One region of the Streptomyces sp. NPDC003032 genome, then DNA from elsewhere that is predicted to be linked to it. Evidence: riboswitches for the same ligand, from Rfam matches in the RefSeq annotation. Region 1 holds a riboswitch; the other holds the start of a gene.
The links. Region 1 has a riboswitch for glycine ahead of gcvP (aminomethyl-transferring glycine dehydrogenase). Riboswitches for the same ligand answer to the same signal wherever they lie in the genome.
Positions count from the first base shown of each region.

Region 2: linked by a shared signal. The riboswitch ahead of gcvT (glycine cleavage system aminomethyltransferase GcvT) and the one ahead of gcvP (aminomethyl-transferring glycine dehydrogenase) in region 1 are both predicted to bind glycine.

Region 1 is NZ_JBSFTT010000005.1:3,337-14,878, reverse strand. It holds gene ACWDZ7_RS08660 (DUF5999 family protein) at 285-491, shown strand; gene gcvP (aminomethyl-transferring glycine dehydrogenase) at 634-3,522, opposite strand; glycine riboswitch at 3,724-3,822, opposite strand; gene ACWDZ7_RS08650 (PRC-barrel domain-containing protein) at 3,966-4,343, shown strand; gene ACWDZ7_RS08645 (DNA polymerase IV) at 4,525-5,982, opposite strand; gene ACWDZ7_RS08640 (MerR family transcriptional regulator) at 6,028-6,642, opposite strand; gene ACWDZ7_RS08635 (bifunctional nuclease family protein) at 6,815-7,288, opposite strand; gene ftsR (transcriptional regulator FtsR) at 7,419-8,162, opposite strand; gene ACWDZ7_RS08625 (FHA domain-containing protein) at 8,207-9,175, opposite strand; gene ACWDZ7_RS08620 (DUF881 domain-containing protein) at 9,258-10,085, opposite strand; gene ACWDZ7_RS08615 (small basic family protein) at 10,091-10,423, opposite strand; gene ACWDZ7_RS08610 (DUF881 domain-containing protein) at 10,420-11,319, opposite strand; gene ACWDZ7_RS08605 (sugar phosphate nucleotidyltransferase) at 11,410-11,542, opposite strand, start outside.
Region 2 is NZ_JBSFTT010000026.1:39,604-51,145, reverse strand. It holds gene ACWDZ7_RS30410 (ABC transporter substrate-binding protein) at 1-181, opposite strand, end outside; gene ACWDZ7_RS30405 (ABC transporter permease) at 284-1,288, opposite strand; gene ACWDZ7_RS30400 (enhanced serine sensitivity protein SseB C-terminal domain-containing protein) at 1,597-2,370, opposite strand; gene ACWDZ7_RS30395 (enhanced serine sensitivity protein SseB) at 2,522-3,301, opposite strand; gene ACWDZ7_RS30390 (AAA family ATPase) at 3,371-4,090, opposite strand; glycine riboswitch at 4,234-4,339, shown strand; glycine riboswitch at 4,340-4,466, shown strand; gene gcvT (glycine cleavage system aminomethyltransferase GcvT) at 4,502-5,635, shown strand; gene gcvH (glycine cleavage system protein GcvH) at 5,694-6,074, shown strand; gene glyA (serine hydroxymethyltransferase) at 6,086-7,345, shown strand; gene ACWDZ7_RS30370 (L-serine ammonia-lyase) at 7,505-8,905, shown strand; gene ACWDZ7_RS30365 (alpha/beta hydrolase) at 8,915-10,492, opposite strand; gene ACWDZ7_RS30360 (GNAT family N-acetyltransferase) at 10,567-11,226, opposite strand; gene ACWDZ7_RS30355 (EF-hand domain-containing protein) at 11,308-11,520, shown strand.

The sequences.
Region 1 (11,542 bases):
CCCCGCCGCCCCTGGCGGCGGGGCATCGCGCTGCCCCCACCCAGGTGGACTAGCCCAGTCGGGCCACACCGAACCCCCCGAAGAGACACTGGAGTTGGGCTGAACCGTCCGGGCGGGTGATACGTCATTAAGCAGTAGGAACCGCTGCAGCAAAATCCCTGCGGATTGACGCCCGTGGGGCAACACTGGGACCGGACCGACTACAACGGGGGGCGGTTATGCATACCGCATCGAGCCACAGGACTGACGTCACAGCCATCTCACCGCAGCGAAAGAACCCTTCCATGTGCCAGCACCAACCACCGTGCCCGACAGCCGACTCCGCCGACCGGGAGGCCGCGCTCCTCATGGCGAGCCACCCGGAGCAGGGCTGGAGCCTGCTGTGCAACGGCGTCCTGCTCTTCGAGGACACCGGTGAGCTGCTGCCGGACGGCCAGATCATCGCCCCGCACCGACCGCTGGGCACCGACCAGATCATGACGGCCGCCTGATCACCACCGGCACACCCGCACGGACGTACGACCAGCACCACGCAGCACCGAACAACCGCACAGCGGAACGACCGAGGGGCCGGCCCGGAGAGAACTCTCCGAACCGGCCCCGACGCATGCCCGTGCCACACGGGCGCCGTCATCAGTCCTCGTAGGCATCCAGCGGCGGGCAGGAGCAGACGAGGTTCCGGTCGCCGTACGCCTGGTCGATACGGCGAACCGGCGGCCAGTACTTGTCCGACGCGGCGACACCGGCCGGGAAGACGGCCTCCTCGCGGCTGTAGCCGTGCTCCCACTCACCGCCGAGCGCGGCCGCGGTGTGCGGCGCGTTCCGCAGGGGGTTGTCGTCGGCGGCCCACTCGCCGGAGCCGACCTTCTCGATCTCCCGGCGGATGGCGATCATCGCCTCGCAGAACCGGTCGATCTCGATCAGGTCCTCGCTCTCCGTCGGCTCGATCATCAGCGTCCCCGCGACGGGGAACGACATGGTCGGCGCGTGGAAGCCGTAGTCGATGAGCCGCTTGGCGATGTCGTCGACGCTGACGCCCGTCGCCTTGCTGAGCGGCCGCAGGTCGATGATGCACTCGTGCGCGACGAGCCCGGCGGGACCGGTGTAGAGCACCGGGTAGTGCGGCTCCAGGCGCTTGGCGATGTAGTTGGCGGAGAGCACCGCGACCTGCGTGGCCCGCTTGAGCCCCTCGCCGCCCATGAGACGTACGTACGACCAGGAGATCGGCAGGATCCCGGCGGAACCCCACGGCGCCGCGGAGATCGGACCGACACCGGTGTCGGGGCCCGCGGCGGGCTGCAGCGGGTGGTTGGGCAGGTAGGGCGCGAGGTGCTCGCGCACACCGACCGGGCCGACGCCGGGGCCGCCGCCGCCGTGCGGGATGCAGAACGTCTTGTGCAGGTTCAGGTGCGAGACGTCGCCCCCGAAGTGCCCCGGCTTGGCGAGCCCCACCAGGGCGTTGAGGTTGGCGCCGTCGACGTACACCTGACCGCCGGCCTCGTGCACCGAGGCGCAGATGTCGGCGACGTGCTCCTCGAAGACACCGTGCGTCGAGGGGTACGTGATCATCAGCACGGCCAGCTCGTCGCGGTACTTCTCGATCTTGGCGCGCAGGTCCTCTATGTCGATCTCACCGTCATCGGCGGTCTTCACGACGACGACCTTCATGCCGGCCATGACGGCGCTCGCCGCGTTCGTCCCGTGCGCGGAGGACGGGATGAGGCAGACGGTGCGCTGCTCGTCGCCGTTGGCCCGGTGGTACCCGCGTACGGCGAGCAGCCCGGCCAGCTCGCCCTGCGACCCGGCGTTGGGCTGCAGCGAGACCTTGTCGTACCCGGTGACCTCGGCCAGCCGCTCCTCCAGCTCACGGATGAGGGTGAGGTAGCCCTGCGCCTGCTGGGCGGGCGCGAAGGGGTGCAGCTGCCCGAACTCGGGCCAGGTGACCGGCTCCATCTCGGTGGTCGCGTTGAGCTTCATGGTGCAGGAGCCCAGCGGGATCATGCCCCGGTCGAGCGCGTAGTCGCGGTCGGCCAGCCTGCGCAGGTAGCGCAGCATCGAGGTCTCGGAGCGGTACTGGTGGAAGACCGGGTGCGTGAGGTAGTCGTCCGTACGCAGCAGACCCTCGGGCAGCGTGTCGGAGACGGACGCGTCGAGCGCCTCTATGTCGGCCTCCACCCCGAAGGCACCCCACACGGCGGCAAGTTGCTGGCGCGTGGTGGTCTCGTCGCAGGCGAGTGAGACGTGGTCGGCGTCGACCCTGTGGATGTTGACGCCGCCTTCGCGGGCGGCCGAGACCAGCTCGCCGGCCCTGCCGGGCACGCGCACGGTCAGCGTGTCGAAGTACGCCTCGTGGACGACCTCGACGCCCCCGGCCTTCAGACCCGCGGCGAGCAGCGTCGCGTACCGGTGGGTGCGCCGCGCGATGGCCTTGAGCCCGTCGGGACCGTGATAGACGGCGTACATACCGGCCATGACCGCCAGCAGCACCTGCGCGGTACAGATGTTGCTCGTGGCCTTCTCGCGGCGGATGTGCTGCTCACGGGTCTGCAGCGCGAGCCGGTACGCCTTGTTGCCGTCGGCGTCGACGGAGACACCGACGAGCCGCCCGGGCAGGCTGCGCGCGAACTTCTCGCGCACCGCCATGTAACCGGCGTGCGGCCCGCCGAATCCCATCGGCACACCGAAGCGCTGCGTCGTCCCGACCGCGATGTCCGCGCCGAGCTCACCGGGCGAGGTGAGCAGCGTCAGAGCGAGCAGGTCGGCGGCGACGGTGACGACGGCACCGAGCTCGTGCGCCTGGTCGATCAGCGGCTTTATGTCGCGTACGACGCCGGAGGCGCCGGGGTACTGCATCAGCACGCCCACGACGCCGCGCTCGGCGACCTCGGCCGGGATGCCCTCGCTCAGGTCGGCGACGACGATCTCGACGCCGGTGGGCTCGACACGGGTCTGGATGACGGCGATGGTCTGCGGCAGCACATCGGCATCCACGACGAAAACGCCGTCCTTGACCTTGCCCATGCGCCGCGACAGCGCCATGGCCTCGGCGGCGGCGGTGCCCTCGTCGAGCAGCGAGGCCCCCGAGGTGGGCAGACCGGTCAGCTCGGCGACCATGGTCTGGAAGTTCAGCAGCGCCTCAAGGCGTCCCTGCGAGATCTCGGGCTGGTACGGGGTGTAGGCGGTGTACCAGGCGGGGCTCTCCATGACGTTCCGCAGAATGACGGGCGGCGTGAACGTCCCGTAGTACCCGAGCCCGATCATCGAATCGAGAACCTGGTTACGGTCCGCGAGCGAGCGCAGCTCGGCGAGAACCTCGGCCTCGGTACGGGCGCCCGGCAGCTTGAGCGCCTCGGCGTTCTTGATCACATCCGGCACCGCGGCGGCCGTGAGCTCGTCGAGCGAGCCGTATCCGACCTGGGCGAGCATCTTGGCCCGCGCTTCCGCATCGGGCCCGATGTGCCGCTGCTCGAAGGGGATGCCCTGTTCGAGCTCGGAGAGCGGGATGCGATTGGTGGCAGTCATTGCGGAGGCCTCCTGGTCTGCGCGACCTACGAGGGGTACCACGGCGTGGGTACCCGGACGGCCTCCCCCTCTGTCATCTCAACCTGAGAGCTTCACCGGGCGACACCTACGTCCTGCGTAGACGTCGTCCGACTTTCACCGTCGGTGAGGAAGGGATCCGAACGTGCCCGCCCGTACGCCCGCCCTGCTTTCCAGAGTGACCTCGTCCATGCGGTACGGGTGCCTGAGAGATTCCGGGGAGGATTTGCTCCTTCGGCGCCTCCGGAATCGTGACCCGGAGAGCTCTCCCGCACGGGGTCAGCAGCCATCCGTCAGCCTACCAGCGAGGAACACAGCCGTTCCCTCGAGTGGCCGCCTGCCCCGAAGTGCTCTTACGTAGGGAGTACGAGCGGACAAAGATGAGTTATGCCCACATCGGAGACCCGCGACCAGCTGGAGGGCCCGTGCAGACCGACATCGATCCGCGCAACCTGATCGGCCGCAAGGCGTTCGACCGGAACGGGGCCAAGATCGGCACGATCGACGAGATCTATCTCGACGACGCCACCGGCGCACCGGAGTGGGCCGCCATACGCACGGGCCTGTTCAGCCGCGACGCCTTCGTCCCCCTCGAACCGAGCGAACTGGTCGACGACGGCACCCTCCGCATTCCCTTCGACCGCGCCCTGATCAAGGACGCCCCCGACTTCGGCGTGGGCCGCCATCTCTCTCCCGCCCAAGAGCTCCAGCTCTACCACCACTACGGCCTGGACACCACGCTCCCCCACCCCCCACCCCCCGACCACAACTTCGGCCCCCTAACAGACCCGGACCCCTCCTGACCCCACACCCGACACGCCAGGACCAGTCCTGACACCACCCCACGGGCAGGCGTCGCAGACCCAGCCCGCGCTGAACTCCACACCCGCGGACAGATGGCGGCCCAGACCCGCCCTCAAACAGCGTCACCGAAGCCGCCCCCCGCTCGCCGCCGACCCTTCCTCCTGAGCCGACCTGGACCGACTACCCCGCACCCACGCCTCCCGTCCCAGTAGCCACCACCGCCCCCTCGCCCCGCACCCCCACCAGCGGCAACGGATCGGCCGGTGTCAGCTTCGGGTCGTCCGTTCTGAATGTCCGCACCCGGCCCGGTTCCGACCCCGGTGTCTCGAAGCGCACGGTGACCCGGCCCAGGCCGCTCCCCTGCACCCAGCCGTGCCCGTACTCGGTGTGCCGCACATCGTGCCCGGCCGCCCACCGCCGCTCCGGCTCCGGGGGCGGCACCGGCTCCTCGGCGCTCTCGCCGACCTCAGACCGCTCCCCGTGCACCGCTTCCCCGGGCACCGATTCGTCCACCTCGGCCCCGGTCTCCTCCGCAGCCAGCGCCAGCGCCTGCGCTTGCGCCTGCGCTTGCGCCTGCGCGAAAAGGTCCTCCTGCGTGTAGTCGGCGAGCCCCGTGACCCCGACCCCGAGCAGCCGCACCCCTCCCGTGGTGTCCACGGACTCCAGCAGCCGCGCTGCGGCCTCCCGCACCACCCCGGGGTCGTCCGTGGGGCCCCGCAGCGTCTCGGACCGCGTCAGCGTCGAGAAATCGAACCGCCGCACCTTCAAGACGATGGTCCGCCCCGAGTGCCCCGCAGCCCGCAGCCGCTGCACACACCGGTCCGCGAGCCGCGCGACCTCCGTCCTGACCCGCACCCGGTCATGGATGTCCACGTCGTACGTGTCCTCGACGCTGACCGACTTCGTGTCCCGCTCCGCCACCACGGGCCGCTCGTCGCGCGCCAGCGCCATCGCGTACAGGGAGACCCCGTGCGCCTTCCCGAGCAGCCGTACGAGCTCGTCCTCCCCTGCCTCCGCGATCTCCTCGACCGTGGTGATCCCGGCCCGCCGCAGGTGGTCCCCGGTGGCCGGCCCCACCCCGGGCAACGTACGCACCGACATCGGCCCCAGCAGCGCCCGCTCCGTCCCCGGCGCTATCAGCACGAGCCCGTCCGGCTTCGCCTCCTCCGAGGCGATCTTCGCCACCATCTTGGAGACAGCGAGCCCCACCGACCCCGTCAGCCCGGTCGCGGCCCTGATGTCCACCCGCAGCCGCTCCCCCACCGCCCTGGCCGACGCCTCGTCGTCGGCGACACCACCCGCCTCCAGGTCCACGAAGGCCTCGTCCAGACTGAGCGGCTCCACCAGCGGCGACAGCTCCCGCAGCAACGCCATCACCTGCTCGCTGACCTCGCGGTACAGCCCGAAGCGAGGGACGAGATACGCGGCGTTCGGCGCCAGCCGCCGCGCCTGCCCCATCGGCATCGCCGAGTGCACACCGAACCGCCGCGCCTCATAGCTGGCGGTGGCCACGACACCCCGCGGCCCGAGGCCGCCCACCACGACGGCCTTCCCGCGCAGACTCGGCTTCGCGGCCTGCTCGGCGGACGCGTAAAAGGCATCCATGTCCAGATGCAGAATCGTCGGCGCGCTTCTCACATCTCCGATGCTGCCCTACGCCACTGACAATGCCCCGACGACGGCTCAGACCGCCCTGTTGCGCCGCCTGGCCAGCTCGTCGGCGGGGTTGTGCCCGACGAGCGTCTCGCCGGTGTCGACGCGCTCTCCGTGCAGCTGGGACAGCGCCGCCTCGACGTCACGCCACACCACACCCACGGCGATCCCGAAGATCCCCTGGCCGCCCTGGAGCAGCTCATGGACCTCGCTGGACGACGTGCACTCGTAGACCGTCGCCCCGTCGCTCATCAGCGTCATCCGCTCAAGATCACGGAACCCGCGCTCCCGCAGATGCTGGACCGTCGTACGGATGTTCTGCAGCGATACCCCGGTGTCCAGGAACCGCTTGACGACCTTCAGGACGACGACGTCCCGGAAGCTGTAGAGCCGCTGGGTACCGGAGCCACCGGCGGCACGCACACTGGGCTCGACCAGGCCCGTCCGGGCCCAGTAGTCGAGCTGCCGGTATGTGATGCCCGCGGCCGCGCACGCAGTCGGACCGCGGTACCCGATCTGCTCGGAATTCTCGAACGTCGCGTCCCCGCTCCCCTGGACCGCCATCGGATTCGGAGAGTGATCGGCCGCGCTGCCGTGAAACGGGTACGGACCACCCACCGCCGTACCGTCGCCGCTGCTTCTCACGCCGACCTCCGTCCTTGACCTGCCTGCACGACGGTAGGCAGTCACCAGGGGCTCGTCAACGATCGCCACACTCGCCACGCCGAGTGATAATCACCCTGAGAGTGGTTTCCCGCACCTCGCCGCGGGGAAAGGCTAACCGAATGGTCCGAAGCGGGCCGCCGGGAGCGCCGGCTCACTGGCTGTTGGTACCGAAGTCCTCGGGCGAGATCTGGTCGAGGAACTCGCGGAACTTCTCCACCTCGTCCTCCTGCTCGTCCGGGATCGCGATGCCGGCGTCGTCCAGAACACCGTCACTGCCGTAGATCGGCGTGCCGGTGCGCAGCGCCAGCGCTATGGCGTCGGACGGCCGCGCGCTCACCTCCACCCCGCTGGCGAAGACCAGTTCGGCGTAGAAGACCCCTTCTCGCAGGTCCGTGATGCGCACTTCCGAGAGCTCCTGGCCCACCGCGTCCAGCACGTCCTTGAACAGGTCGTGGGTCAGCGGCCGTGCGGGTGCCATGCCCTGCTGTGCAAAAGCGATGGCGGTCGCCTCACCTGGACCGATCCAGATGGGGAGGTACCGGTCGCCTCCCACTTCACGCAGGAGCACGATCGGCTGGTTGGAGGGCATTTCGACCCGGACACCTACGACGTCGAGCTCGTTCACACAGCAACCCTAGGACGTGGCCGGCAGGTTTGGGTAGTCGGGCACCCGCCGAGTACCGGCCGGGGACTCCGCGAGTGCCCTCCGAATGCCCGTTGAATCGGGGCGGTATCAGGGAGGAATCGGGACGGAATCAGGGCAGTCTGACCCCGAGCGCGGTCTGTACGAGGGCCGAATGCAGCCTCCCGGTGAGACCCGCCAGCTCTCTGGTACGGGCCTCGGCATGGGCCCTGGTCTGCGGATTGCGGTGCCGCCGCAGCGGCGCGACCACCTGGTCGACGAGCCCGGCCTCCCGGTCCGCGGCGGCCTTCATGGCCCGCAGATGGCGTGGCTCGATTCCGAACCGGCCGAGTTCGACGACGAGGGAGGCGACCGTGACGGCCTCCGCGTCGTAACCGCCGTCCGGCAGCTGCGCGACCAGCCCGTACGTCTCCCACTCGGCGAGCTGCCCCTCGTCGATCTCCGCGACGGCCAGCAGCTCGTCACGGCCCACACGGGCCGCCGTCGGCCCCTCGGGTTCGCCCGGGCCCTCGACACCGCCGCCGTCCCGCTGGCGCCCCGGAGAGGGCAGCGGAGCCCGCTCGCCGCGCTCCAGCGCCTCCAGGTGCTCACGGATGACCTTGAGCGGCAGATAGTGGTCCCGCTGCATCCTCAGGACGTGACCGAGCCGCTCGACATCCTGCGGGCTGAACTTCCGGTAGCCGGAAGGCGTGCGCTGCGGCTCGATGAGCCCCTCGGACTCCAGGAAACGAATCTTGGAGATCGTGACCTCGGGAAACTCGTCGCGCAGCATGTTCAGCACGGTGCCGATGCTCATCAGTCGACGGTCCGCGGCGGCGGTGCCGGTACCGGCACCGCCCCTCGGTGTTTGAAGCATGGACCTTCCATGGGGGTGCCCCCGGACGGAGTCCGGGGGGAGGGTCAGATGCCGACGCTGCGCTGGCTGGCGTAGAAGACCAGCCGGTACTTACCGATCTGCACCTCGTCGCCGTTCGACAGCGCGACGGAGTCGATGCGCTCCCGATTGACGTACGTGCCGTTCAGGCTGCCCACGTCGGCGACGGTGAAGGAACCGTCCTGGACGCGGCGGAACTCCACGTGGCGACGCGACACCGTCACATCGTCCAGGAAGATGTCGCTCTGCGGGTGACGGCCCGCCGTGGTCAGCTCGCCGTCGAGCAGGAAACGACTGCCCGAGTTCGGCCCGCGACGCACGACCAGGAGCGCCGAGCCGAGCGGCAGGGCGTCGACGGCCGCCTGCGCCTCCGGAGAGAGCGCGGGAGACGGGGTCTGACCCGTCGTCTCCGCGTCGTAGGCCTCCAGGCCCGAGATCGAGATCGTCGAGGTCGTCTCGGACGCGCGCTCCGGCGCCGCTCCGGGACGCAGCGGCGCACCGCAGTTGGAGCAGAACCGGCTCGCCTCGGCGTTGCGGTTCCCGCACCTCGTACACACCAGGGCCATGGACGGGTCCTCCTGCCGCGGCTGCCCTGCAGGGGCATTGGATGCGTACGGGCCGGGCGTAAACCCTCCACCCGTACTTGAGGTTGACGGTTCTCCGAAACCTATGCGGCCGGGACCGGCAGGGTCAACAGACGACGCGCCCTGTCCGCCCGAAATGTCACCACCTGGACCAGCCACCTGGTCCCGGAACATGGGGCGCTCGCCGCCCTGCTCCTCGGCCTCTCCATGGCGTGGGGCACGGTGACGGGCAGTAGCGGGATTGCCGCTGTCCTCACGTGCACTCTTGCCGAACAACTTCGCAAACAACTTCACGGGCGATTCCCCTTGACCGAAACAGACCCGCCCGTGGGGCAGGACGAACCCTGATTGCACACACCGGCATTCATCGGTGAACCAGACATCCTCACAACGTCCGTATCCACCAAACAGTTTCCACCACGCACCACGCTTCCGGTGCGCCGACCCCCCGCAACCTCATGCCCTCGCCTCGCCGCCTCCATGCGCCCGCCCCTCACTGCGAGGACGACCGAGCGTAGTCAGGCCGCTTCGCGGGTCGCAAGGCGCTCACGACGATCTTCTCCGAGCGTGTCACGGTGACCGTGGCCTGCTCCTTCTCCAGAGTCTGCACCACACCCCCGGGGATGTTCAGCGCAGGTTCCAGATCCTGCGGCTTACCGATCACCTTGAAGAGGTACGGTTCGCCGACCTTGCGGCCGTCCACCTTCACGCCACCGCCGTCGGCGTCCGACAGATGGGTGCTCGCCACCACGCGTACGTCGTTGATCTGGATGGCCTCGGCGCCGGCGGCGCGCAGCTCCTGAATAGCGTCGAGCAGCATGTCCGCCTCGATCGCCCCCTTCTTGTCCTTGATGGCAAGCGTGATGCCGGGCCCCTGGGCCGCCACCGTGCCCGCCAGGATGCCGAGTTGCCGCTCCCGCTCGACCGTCTGCTTGCGCGCCTCTTCGGCCTGGTCCGAGCTGTTCTCCAGCCCGGTCCGCTGCTCCTCGAGACGCCGCTTCTCTTCTTCCAGACGCTGAGTACGGTCATCCAGTTCATCGAGGATGCGTACGAGATCTTCTTGCCGCGCGCCACGCAGCGCACTGCTGTCGTTGTTCGACCGCACCTGAATGGCAAGGCCGAGACCCAGCACGAAAAGCAGCAGGGCGACGATGAGTTGAGGCCGGGTCACCCGGGGCGGCCACAGGCCCTTGACCAGCCGCTGACGGCCGGTGAGCCCCGGCTTCCCGGAGGCCGGTGGAGCGGCGGCCTCGGGCTCCGCCGGGACCTCCTCGGGGAGTTCCTTGCGGCGGTGGTACTCGGGCGTCTCGTCAGCGCTCATCGGCGTCACGCCCTGAAGATGTGCCGTCGGATCGCGGCGGCGTTGGAGAAGATCCGGATACCGAGGACCACGACGACGCCCGTGGACAGCTGCGCGCCGACGCCCAACTTGTCACCGAGGAACACGATCAGCGCGGCCACCACCACGTTCGACAGGAACGACACCACGAAGACCTTGTCGTCGAAGATGCCGTCGAGCATCGCGCGCAACCCGCCGAACACGGCGTCGAGAGCCGCGACCACGGCGATCGGAAGGTACGGCTCGACCACCGCCGGAACCTCGGGCCGAACCAACAATCCGGCCACGACTCCCACGACGAGGCCCAGTACGGCGATCAAGATGTGCCCTTTCCTGCTTTCGGCTCTGCTGTACGTACGGTCACACTCGGCGCTGCGGGCAGCCGGAGCTCCTCCGACACGGAGATGCTGGTCCGGATGTCGAAGTTCTCCTGCAGGGCATGCAGATACCGACCGTCGCTGCTGTTCTGGAACCGGGTGCTCAAGCGTTTCCCGTCCCCCACCGCGAGCACCGTATACGGCGGCACCAGCGGCCGGTTGTCGACCAGTATCGCCTCACCCGCGGCCCTGATCGCCGACAGCGCCGTGAGCCGCTGGTCGTTGATCGAGATCGCCTCGGCGCCGGACTCCCACAGGCCGTTGACGACCCGCTGCATGTCGCGGTCGCGCACCCGCCCGGTGTCGGAGAACCCGGCGCTCTCGCGCGGCCCGCCACCGCCCTGGTCGGCTTCCTTCTTGTCGTCCACCACGAGCTTCACGCCGGGCCCGTGGACTTCCGTGGCACCGGAGAGGAGACCGACCAACTCGCCCTGGCTGCCGCCGTGCTTCTTCAGCGCGGCCTGCTGCCGCTCGCCCACGTCGTCGCGGAGCTCGTCCACGTCGTCCTCGAGCTTGTCGGCGCCGGCCGTCGCCTCTTCGACGCGGTCGATGAGCTCCTCGCGCTCCTTGGCGAGCACCGGCGCCGCTATACGTGCTTGCGCGGCCCCCACGGTGACGACGAGCGCGGCGAGCACGAGCCCAGCGGCGAGCCCCAGTTTGGCCCGCAGCGGGCGAGGGACACCACTGTCCCCTCTGGCCTTCTTCCTGGCCGCCGCCTCCGCGTACCCCTCGTCCAGGCTGTGGTCCATGACGGTGGTGAGCAGCGACATGGACGCGTCCGGACGCCGGGGGCGGGAGGAGGTGCTCCGAACGGGGGGCTGCTGCGGCATGCCGCACATCGTCGCACGTCGCGGGCGTTACCTCCGAATGGCCCCACCGGCGCGCCGGGCAGCACCTGTTGTGGGTACTGTCCGGCGCGCCGGACACGGTCAGCGGCCGGCGCTGTCCACCACCGTGGCCCACTCGTCGAGCAGCGCCTGGGCGGACGCGTCATCGGGACCCTCGGCCCACAGATGGGTGACGGCCTCGGCCGGGTCCGGCAGCACGAGCACCCAGCGCCCG
Region 2 (11,542 bases), on a different contig from region 1:
GCGTGCCCCCCTTCTTCTTGGACGCGTTGGCGACCTTGTCGAGCGCCGCGTTGTAACCGGCTCCCTTGCCGCCGTCACCGCCGTCACCGTCACCGCTGCCACAGGCCGTGGTGGTCACCAGCGCCGCGACGACGAGGGCCGCACCAGCGGTGAGCCGTCGTTTCGAGGAAACTGTGGGCATTTTCTCGTAACCTCCGAGATTCGCGGTCCTTGGCCTTGAGCTGCCGGAGAACCATGGATAGAGCCACCTGACATGCGGCAGGGGCAAGTCGGTCGAGGACTTCTAACGCGTCCCCTTCGGGTCGAGCGCGTCCCGCAGCCCGTCACCGAAGAGGTTGAAGGCCAGGACCGTGATGAAGATCGTCACACCCGGGAAGACCATGAACATCGGGTCGTGCTCGTACGTTTCGAGCGCGTCGCGCAGCATGCCACCCCATGAGGCGGTCGGCGGCCGCACACCGGCGCCGAGGAAGCTGAGGGCCGCTTCCGTGAGGATGTTGGTCGGGATCATCAGCGTCGCGTAGACGGTGATCGGGGCGACCAGGTTGGGCAGGAGCTCGCGGAAGAGGATGTAGCGCTTGCCGCCGCCGAGACTGCGGGCCGCTTCGACGTACTCGCGTTCACGGAGCGAGAGCGTCTGGCCTCGGACGATCCGTCCGACGTAGGGCCAGCCGAAGAAGCCGATGACCAGGACGAGGATCGCGACGCGCACGCTGGAGCCGGTCAGGCCGAGCAGGTCGTCGGGGAGCACGGAGACGAGGGAGATGATGAAGAGCAGCTGCGGGAAGGAGAGCAGCACGTCCATCACGCGGCTGATCAGCGCGTCGACCCAGCCGCCGAAGTAACCGGCGATGATCCCGAACAGCGTGCCGAGCACCACGGCGACGATGGCGGCGAGGAACGCCACCAGGAGCGAGATCCGCGCGCCGTAGACGATGCGGCTGAAGACGTCACGGCCCTTGTTGGGCTCGACCCCGAAGAGGAAGTCGCTGCTCATGCCGCCGAGCGCGCCCTTGGGGAGGTTCGTCAGCTCGTCGAGCTTCTCCTGATGGAAGTCGTTGGGCGGATGGCCCAGCAGGCTGACGATCAGGGGGGCGAAGACAGCGACCAGGACCAGGACGACCACCGTGATGCCGCCCGCGAGAGCGACCTTGTCCCGCTTCAGGCGGTTCCAGGCGATCTGCTTGAGGGAACGGCCCTCGACCTTCTTCACCCCTGCACCAACTGCGGGAGCGACGTCCTCGGTCGGGTCCGCGTCCGCAGGTGTGTCATGCAATGGTGCCGTCATCGTGGCAGGGACCCCTCTCAACCGGTGGTGACCGGCCCGCACTTGCCGCTGTAGCGACGTGATCAGTCCGTCGTACCCAGGGGGCGAAAGCCCCTGGAGCGGGAGTCTTCATCCACGTCGTGATCTGTTACCAGACTTGACGGGGAATGGATGCGCAACCGTGATGCTGATCGAGGTGTTCCGTTATGCGGACGCGAGTGAACGAGGGGCGAACACGGGGCAGTTGGGGTGCAAGACTGCACGGGGGTCCATAGGGCCCCACCTGCATCAGAACGGACATCGTGTCCGTTCGAGCTGCTCAGTACCGGTCAGTACTGCGCGGGGTAGCCATACCCGCCCGCGGGCGCCGGGGCCGCCTGGGCCTCGCGGTCGTAGAACGGGCGGGCGTTGGCCCGCAGCCACATGGCGACCGGGTCGTAGTCGTCGGACATCGCGACGGTCGAGACAGGCAGGCCCTCCGGGACGGCGGCGATGGACTGCCGCATCATCGCGCGCACCGCGTCGACCGACGGCGGCGACGTGTCGTACACGTCGAGGCCGATGGCCAGATACGGCGCACCGAGCGCGGGCTGCACCCAGGCGCGGCGCAGCGAGCGCACGGCGGGGGTGCGGTGCGCGTTCTGCGTCAACAGGGCGTAGAACTGGGGGAGTTCGATGCTCGGCTCGGTGAGCCTGAGCGGTCCCGCGGGCAGCAGGTCCAGGCCCGTGGCGATGCGGCGCAGATCGAGCCAGGGGATGCCGACGCCGCCGCCGGGGGCGTGCGGGTTCAGCCACAGGCCGTAGTGGTCGGGGTAGAGGGTGCGGGAGACGTCGACGCCGCGCACCACTTCATAGCTGCGGTTCCAGCCACTGGCTGACAGCTCCTGGGCGGAGGTCACACAGGGGGCGTAGCCGAGGCCCTCGACCTCCATGTTCCCGTACTGGGCGTCGGGGGAGCCGGCCTGGCCGTGCCAGAGCAGCATCCACACCTGGTCGGCGGCGAGCGCGCGCAGCAGTGCCTCGTACGCGTCGTAACGCCCCGGCGTCACCTGGCGCAGCATCTGCTCGATCTGCCCGGCCGCAGCCGTGCCCGACGCACTCACCCGTAACCGCCCCTTCACCAAGAACCCGAGAACATGTGCCCGGCCGGGCCATGGAACCAGCTTAAGCGGCGATCTGGGCGCGGACTTGACGTACGCGCCTCAGCGTCTCGCCCAGGGACTCGCCCAACGTCTCGCCCGGACCGGTGCGGGCTCAGGCCTGGCGCTGGTAGAACGGCCGCACCTTGGCGCGCAGCCAGTCGCCCACCGGGTCCTGCGCCACGTCGAGCAGGACGAGGTTCACCGGCCAGCCCACCGGGACCCGGCCGAGGGCGCGGCCCAGGGCCTCCATCGGCAGGTCGCGGGCGGCGCCCTCCCACGTGGACAGCTCGACGCCGACAAAGAGGGTCGGCTCGTCCGTCTCGATGGCGGCCAGGCAGCGGCGCGCGGTGAGCACGACGCCCGTCGCCTCGAACTCCGTGCCGGCGGCGGCCAGGAAGTCCACGGGGTCCTCCTTCCAGTCCGGCTCGAAGAGGCGGACACGGCCGCCGGCCGCGGGCCCGTCCAGCGGGGTGCGTCCGGCCCGGCACAGCTCGGCGACGGCGGGCGGCGGCAGCGGGGCCCCGACAGTGCCGTCCGGGTTCAGCGCGATGCCCAGCTGCGGCGGGAGCCCGCGGGCGAACTCGACGGCGGGCGCCACCGTGCAGCCCATGCGGTCCGCCGCGTCGCCGAGGGCCTGGCGGAACTGCTGCTCGGAGGTGAAGACGGGGACGTACGCCTGCCCGTCGATCTCCAGGGTCGGCAGGTCCAGGGTGGCGCTGTCGGGGCCGCCGCCGTTCGGCAGCGGGATCCATATCCGGCTGCGCCCGAGGACCTCGACGATCCGGGCGCCCGCCGACGCGGGGCCGCCGAGGGAGGCCGCGAGGACCTCTTCGAGTTCGTTGCCCGGCCATCCGCCGTACGGATGGGCGTGTGCCTGCGCCGGAAAGTCCATCTGTCCAACCCCTGCTCGCGACCGCTCTGCTGCCCTCTGCCTGCGGCTGAACCCTAGCGTCGGCCGCCCTCAGCGGTCGAAGGCGATCCCCCGCAGCACCTGCGCCGCCGCACGGTCCAGGAGCACCGCCGAGCCGCAGCCGCGCGGCAGGTCGCCGCGCTCGGCGGCGCCCACCAGCCGGCCGACCGTTCTGCGGTGGCGCGCGAAGGCGTACCGGGAGACGCCCCGGCCGCGCTCGCGCTGGCCCTGGAGGGCGGTGTCCGCGGGCACGTCGAGCAGCAGCAGGTGCAGTGTCCTGCCGCGCCGGGCGGCCTCACGGGCGAGCCAGCGGCGCACCCAGGGCTGGGTGCCGCAGTCGTGTACGACGACGCCGGCCCCGGAGCGCAGGACGCGGCGCAGGCCCGCGTAGTGCGCGAGGCGGACGAGGGGGCGGTAGACCGCGTACGGCAGCAGGCGGGGCATCCGGCGGGCCCAGCGGTCCCGGGTGTCCTGGGAGTCGATGCGGGGCCCCGTCACGGCCTGCCGCATCAGCGTCGACTTTCCGCCACCGGGCAGCCCGGAGACGACGACCAGGTCGCCCTCGTCGAAGGTGAGGCGGTGCGGGCTGTGGCCGGCCCGCTGCCGCAGATCGCGGACGACGGCCACGGGGTGCGGGCCGCAGCCCTCCCGGACCGGGGCGGCAGCCTGCTTCGGCAGCGCCACTCCCGTGGTCGTGGCGTAGCTGCCTGTGGCGTAAGTGGTCGTGGCGTACACACTCGTCCTGCTGCGCACCGTGATCGGCCTCCCCATAGCGGTCACGTACTGCTTTCCCCGGCAAGTGTAAAGAGAAGGTAATGCGGCACAAGGGAATTCCCTGACCGCGAGTCGGACCACCAGTCCCCCTGGCCCGCGCCGCGTGCAATGATGTGCCCGCCAACTCCATACCGGCCGTTTGAATCCGCGCGGGAGAGTCCCCGGCAGCCGTCGTACGACGTGCTGGGGCGCCGAAGGAGCAAGTCCCTCCCTTGAATCTCTCAGGCCCCGTACCGCGCGGGCGAGGCACATCTGAAAAGCGGGCCGGCAGCCGTCGGCCCCACCCAAGGTGCAAGCCGGCGGGCCCCCGATCCTCTCGAAGATCGGGACGCTCTCGGCGAACCTCTCAGGTTCCGATGACAGATGGGGAGGATCGACCTCGCCCGTCATGCCCTGGGAGTTCCCTTCATGAGCACTGCCCCCCGTCTGACCGCACTCGATGGCGTCCATCGGGCGCTCGGCGCGACCATGACCGATTTCGCGGGCTGGGACATGCCGCTGCGGTACGGCAGCGAGCGCGACGAGCACAACGCCGTGCGCGCCAAGGCCGGTCTCTTCGACCTCTCCCACATGGGCGAGATCACCGTCACCGGCCCTGAGGCCGTGGACTTCCTGAACTTCGCGCTGGTCGGCAACATCGGCTCCGTCGGTGTCGGCCGCGCCCGCTACACCATGATCGTCGCCGAGGACGGCGGCATTCTGGACGACCTGATCGTCTACCGCCTCGGTGAGGCCGAGGCCCCCCAGTACATGGTGGTCGCCAACGCCTCCAACGCGCAGGTCGTGCTGGACGCGCTCACCGCCCGCGCCGACGGCTTCGACGCGGAGGTCCGCGACGACCGCGACGCGTACGCGCTGCTGGCCGTCCAGGGCCCCGAGTCCCCCGGCATCCTGAAGTCCCTCACGGACGCCGACCTGGATGGCCTGAAGTACTACGCGGGCCTGCCCGGCACTGTCGCGGGCGTCCCCGCACTGATCGCCCGCACGGGCTACACCGGCGAGGACGGCTTCGAGCTGTTCGTCGCTCCCGGTGACGCCGAGAAGCTGTGGAACGCGCTCATGGAGGCGGGCACGCCCGTCGGCATGGTCCCGGCCGGCCTGTCCTGCCGCGACACGCTGCGCCTGGAGGCGGGCATGCCGCTGTACGGGCACGAGCTGACCGCCGAGCTGACGCCGTTCGACGCCGGGCTCGGCCGGGTGGTCAAGTTCGAGAAGACGTCGCAGGCGGAGACCTTCGTGGGGCGCGCGGCGCTCGCGGCCGCCGCCGAGCGCGCCGAGTCCGCCCCGCCGCGCAAGCTCGTCGGCCTGATCGCCTCGGGCCGCCGCGTCCCGCGCGCGGGCTTCTCCGTGGTCGCGGACGGCGAGGTCATCGGCGAGGTCACCTCCGGCGCCCCGTCCCCGACGCTGGGCAAGCCGATCGCCATGGCGTACGTCGACGCGGAGCACGCCGCCCCGGGCACGCCGGGCGTCGGCGTGGACATCCGGGGCACCCACGAGCCGTACGAGGTCGTGGCGCTGCCGTTCTACAAGCGTCAGAAGTGACCCCCCGCACATCTTTCCCGTTCCGCAGCACCCACCCGCGTACAGGAGAATTCAGGTCATGAGCAACAACCCCCAGCAGCTGCGTTACAGCAAGGAGCACGAGTGGCTGTCGGACGCCCAGGAGGGCGTCTCGACGGTCGGCATCACGGAGCACGCGGCCAACGCGCTCGGTGACGTCGTCTTCGTGCAGCTTCCGGAGGTCGGCGAGACGGTGACCGCGGGCGAGACCTGTGGCGAGCTGGAGTCGACCAAGTCGGTCAGCGACCTGTACTCCCCGGTGACCGGCGAGGTCGTCGAGGCCAACCAGGACGTCGTGGACGACCCGTCGCTGGTGAACTCCGCGCCGTTCGAGGGCGGTTGGCTCTTCAAGGTCCGGACCACGGAGGAGCCGAAGGACCTGCTCTCCGCGGACGAGTACACCGAGTTCTCCGGCAGCTAAGGATCTCCCCGATGTCGCTTCTGAACACCCCTCTCCACGAGCTGGACCCGGACGTCGCCGCCGCCGTCGACGCCGAGCTCCACCGCCAGCAGTCGACCCTCGAAATGATCGCCTCGGAGAACTTCGCTCCGGTCGCCGTCATGGAGGCCCAGGGCACCGTCCTGACCAACAAATACGCCGAGGGCTACCCCGGCCGCCGCTACTACGGCGGCTGTGAGCACGTCGACGTCGCCGAGCGACTCGCGATCGAGCGCGTCAAGGAGCTGTTCGGCGCCGAGTACGCCAACGTCCAGCCGCACTCCGGCGCCTCCGCCAACCAGGCCGCCCTCTTCGCGATCGCCCAGCCCGGCGACACGATCCTCGGCCTCGACCTGGCGCACGGCGGCCACCTCACCCACGGGATGCGCCTGAACTTCTCCGGCAAGCAGTTCAACGTGGTCCCGTACCACGTGGACGAGGCCGGCCTGGTCGACATGGCCGAGGTCGAGCGCCTGGCCAAGGAGAACAGCCCCAAGGTGATCATCGCGGGCTGGTCCGCCTACCCGCGTCAGCTGGACTTCGCCGAGTTCCGCCGGATCGCCGACGAGGTCGGCGCGTACCTGTGGGTCGACATGGCGCACTTCGCCGGTCTCGTCGCCGCCGGTCTGCACCCGAACCCGGTGCCGTACGCGGACGTGGTGACCTCCACCACGCACAAGACGCTGGGCGGCCCGCGCGGCGGTATCATCCTGGCGCGCAACAAGGACTTCGCGAAGAAGCTGAACTCCGCGGTCTTCCCCGGCTTCCAGGGCGGCCCGCTGGAGCACGTGATCGCGGCGAAGGCCGTCTCCTTCAAGGTCGCGGCCTCGGACGAGTTCAAGGAGCGCCAGCAGCGCACCCTGGACGGCGCCCGCATCCTGGCCGAGCGCCTGGTCCGGGACGACGCCAAGGCCGTCGGCGTCGACGTCCTGTCCGGCGGCACGGACGTGCACCTGGTCCTGGTGGACCTGCGCGACTCCGACCTTGACGGGCAGCAGGCCGAGGACCGCCTCCACGAGGTCGGCATCACGGTCAACCGCAACACGATCCCGAACGACCCGCGGCCCCCCATGGTCACCTCGGGCCTGCGGATCGGCACCCCGGCGCTCGCCACGCGCGGCTTCCAGGAGGACGACTTCCGTGAGGTCGCCGACATCATCGCCGAGGCCCTCAAGCCGGGCTTCGACGCGGACGCCCTGAAGGCCCGGGTCTCGGCCCTGGCCGACAAGCACCCCCTGTACCCCAACCTGTAGTGGTTTCGTACGCTTTCCTTCGTACGTAACGTCGGGGCACCACGCACACTGGAAGTGAACACAGTGAGCGCGGTGCCCCCGCTCATGCCCGGCGCACGCCCCGATTTCTGCACCACCCCGGCAGACAACGGCGTCTACCAATAACCCTTGGAGTCCTCCGTGGCCATCTCGGTCTTCGACCTGTTCTCGATCGGCATCGGCCCGTCCAGCTCCCACACGGTCGGCCCGATGCGCGCCGCTCGCATGTTCGCGAGCCGCCTCAAGAACGAGGGCCTCATGGCCCACACCACCGCGATACGGGCCGAGCTGTTCGGCTCGCTCGGCGCGACCGGCCACGGGCACGGCACCCCGAAGGCCGTCCTGCTCGGCCTGGAGGGCGAGTCGCCGCGCACGGTGAACGTGGAGAGCGCCGACGGCCGCGTCGACGAGATCAGGAGCAGCGGACGCCTCAACCTCCTCGGCGTGCACGAGATCGGCTTCGACTTCGACGAGGACCTGGTCCTGCACCGCCGCAAGGCCCTGCCGTACCACGCCAACGGCATGACGATCTTCGCGTACGACCGTGAGGGCGCCCTCGTCCTGGAGAAGACGTACTACTCCGTGGGCGGCGGCTTCGTCGTCGACGAGACCGTGCTGGACCAGGAGGGCGCGGCGGGCGAGAACCCGATCGTGCCGGACGACACCGTCCTCAAGTACCCCTTCCGCACCGGCGACGAGCTGCTGCGGCTCGCCCAGGAGTCCGGGCTGTCCATCTCCGCCATGATGCTGGAGAACGAGAAGGCCTGGCGCACCGAGGAGGAGATCCGCGAGGGCCTCCTCGACATCTGGCGGGTCATGCAGGCGTGCGTCTCCCGCGGCATGTCCCGCGAGGGAATCCTGCCGGGCGGCCTGAAGGTCCGCCGCCGCGCGGCGAACTCCGCCCGCCAGCTGCGCGCCGAGGGCGACCCGCAGGCCCGCTCGATGGAGTGGATCACGCTCTACGCCATGGCCGTGAACGAGGAGAACGCCGCGGGCGGCCGCGTCGTGACCGCCCCGACGAACGGCGCGGCGGGCATCATCCCGGCCGTCCTGCACTACTACATGAACTTCGTGCCCGGCGGCTCCTCCCAGGAGGAGAGGGACGAGGGCGTGGTCCGCTTCCTGCTCGCGGCGGGCGCGATCGGCATGCTCTTCAAGGAGAACGCCTCCATCTCCGGCGCCGAGGTCGGCTGCCAGGGCGAGGTCGGCTCGGCCTGCTCGATGGCGGCCGGCGCCCTCGCGGAGGTCCTCGGCGGCTCCCCCGAGCAGGTCGAGAACGCCGCCGAGATCGGCATGGAGCACAACCTCGGCCTGACCTGCGACCCGGTCGGCGGCCTCGTCCAGATCCCGTGCATCGAGCGCAACGGCATGGCGGCCGTGAAGGCCGTGACGGCCGCGAAGATGGCGATGCGGGGCGACGGCTCCCACAAGGTGTCCCTCGACAAGGTCATCAAGACCATGAAGGAGACCGGCGCGGACATGAGCGTCAAGTACAAGGAGACGGCTCGGGGTGGGCTCGCGGTGAACATCATCGAGTGCTGAGGAGCTGGGCTAGCAGGTCGTGTCGGGGCGGATCCGCTTCAGGTCGATGAGGTAGTCGTCCACCGCGTCCGTGACGCAGCCGTTGCCGCGGCCGTACGCGGTGTGGCCCACGCCCTCGTACGTCAGGAGCATGCCGCCGGGGAACTGGTCCGCGAGGCTCTCCGCCTCCTCGTACGGTGTCGCCGGGTCGCCCGTGGTGCCCACGACCAGGACGGGTGGGACGCCGTCCCCGGCGCGGACGCGGTGCGGGTGCTGGGTGCCGGCGGGCCAGTCCTTGCAGGTGAGTTCGTCGACGACGCTTGACGTGCCGTAGACGCCGGCGGCCTTGTCGGCGGTGGCGAGGGCGTCCCAGTAGGGGCGGGCGCCGCGTGGGTGGGGGGTGTCCAGGCAGCTGACGGCGAGGAGGGCCTCGTCCTCGTTGTCGGCGCTGGTCCTGGAACTGGTGGCGGTGCTGGTGGTGGTGCCCGTGCTGGGGCCCTCCGCCAGTTCGGCGATGCGGGTGGCGTCGCCGTCCGCGGCCTCGCGCAGTGCGTCGGACAGGGGTTCCCAGTCGTCCTCCGGGCTGTACATCGCGGCCGTGACGACGTCGAGCAGCGTCCGCGCGTCCACTTCGTACGCCGTGCCGTCGGTGACCGGCAGCGGCTCGCGCGCCGCCTTCTCGTACAGCTCGTCGATCAGTTCCGATATCTCCTCCGGGGTGACACCGGGGCAGCTGTCCCCCGCGATGTCCGCGCAGTGCTCGGCGTAGTCCTCGACGGCCCCGCGGAAGCCCGCACCTTGGCTGACGGCCCGCTCCGACCAGGTCAAGGAGGGGTCGATGGCGCCGTCCAGGGCAAGGGCGCGGACGCGGTGCGGGAACTGTTCGGCGTACGAGGTGCCGAGGCTCGTGCCGTAGGACCAGCCCATGAAGGTCAGCTTCCGGTCGCCGAGGGCCGCCCGCAGGACGTCCATGTCGCGGGCCGCGTCCTCGGTGCCGACCTGGCGCAGGATGCCGCCGCTGCCCTTCACGCACGCCAGGGCGCCGGCGTGCGCCACGGCGAGGGCGCGGTGGCGCTGGTCACGGGTCTCGGGGCTGATGGGGTCCGGGGCGCCGTCCGACCCGTCCTCGTCGTCGGCCTCCGCGCACTTCACCGCGGGTCGGCTGCCGCCTACGCCCCGCGGGTCGAAGGAGACGATGTCGAAGCGGGCACGCACCCCGGCGCTGAAGACCTCGCCGCTGTCCGACGTGAGGTCGCTCACTCCGGAGGCGCCAGGGCCGCCCGGGTTGTAGACGAGCGAGCCGATGCGTTCACCGGGCGCCGCCGTGGCCGCCTTCGCCACCGGCAGGACGAAGGTCTTGCCGTTCTCGGGGTGGGCGTAGTCGCGGGGCACGGTGAGGCGGGCACAGCGGAGGCCGTCGCCGCACCGGTGCCACGTCAGCCTCTGGCCGTAGAAGCGCTTGAGGTCGGCCCGGGCGGCGGGATCAACGTCCTTGTTCCCGCCGGGCTCCGCGCCGCTCCCCGCGGTACAGCCGACGAGCGCCAGCGCGGTGGTGAGGGCGACCAGGGCGAGGGGCGCGGGGCGGCGGAGGCGGGGTGCGAGGTTCAAGGGGGCTCCTCCTAGGGGCCTGCGGGGCGCGGCGGGACGGCGGGGCACAGCTGCGGCGCGGCCATTCGCGTGGGTCAGGGCGCGAAGAACAGCGCCTCCGAGCCCACCGGGCGGTAGCCCGCCGCCTGGAAGGTCCGGACGCTGCGCGCGTTGCCCGGTGACTGCTGCGCCCACACCACGTCACCGTCCGGTATGAGGTGCCGTGCCGCGCTCGCCAGCGCGCGGCCGAGGCCCCGGTGGCGTACGTCCTCCTCGACCTCGATCGATGTCTCCCAGCGGCCCGCGACGCCCCGGCCGAGGACCAGCACACCGCCGCCCGCCGCCGCCCACACCCGTACGTCGTCGCGGCGCTTGCGGGCCCGGACGACGCGCGGATGGTCCGGGTCGTCCAGCTCGCGCAGCTCCAGGCGCGGGTCGGGGGCGCCGGGCCGGGCGGTGGCGGCGGTCAGGAGGTCGATGGTGTCCGTCGTACGTCCCGTCCGTTCCAGGAAGGCGCCGTGGAAGCGCGCGCTCATGGTGGCCGCCAGCGGATCGCAGTCGAGCGAGGCGAGCGTGGACCGCACCCACCCGGGGTCCTCGTCGGTGAAGACGACGGAGTGCGCCGTGAAGGCGATCACGCCCGCGTCGCGGTGGCCGGACTGCGGTACGACGGTGGTGGTGCCGTCCGGTGGCGGGAAATCGCCGCGTGCGGCGGCGTCGAGGATGGCCCCGAGCTCGGCAGAGGCACTGGCCATGGGCGTACTCCTTGTGATCTGGTCCCGGGACGGCCGTTACCCTAACCCCCGTCAGTAGTGCACCAAGAAGGGGTGGATCCGGTGGCGGACATCGAGGAAGCGCGCAAGACGTTCGACCAGTTCGACGCGGACGGCGACGGCTTCATCACGGCGGCCGAGTGGAAGAGCGCCATGGCCAAGATGGGCGACTTCTACATGACCGAGACGGTGGCCGAGGCCGTCATCGGCACGAAGGACAGCGACGCGGACAAGCGGCTGTCCTTCGACGAGTTCTGGGCGAGCCTGAACAAGTAGTCGTGGGTGGAGGGTCCGGCGC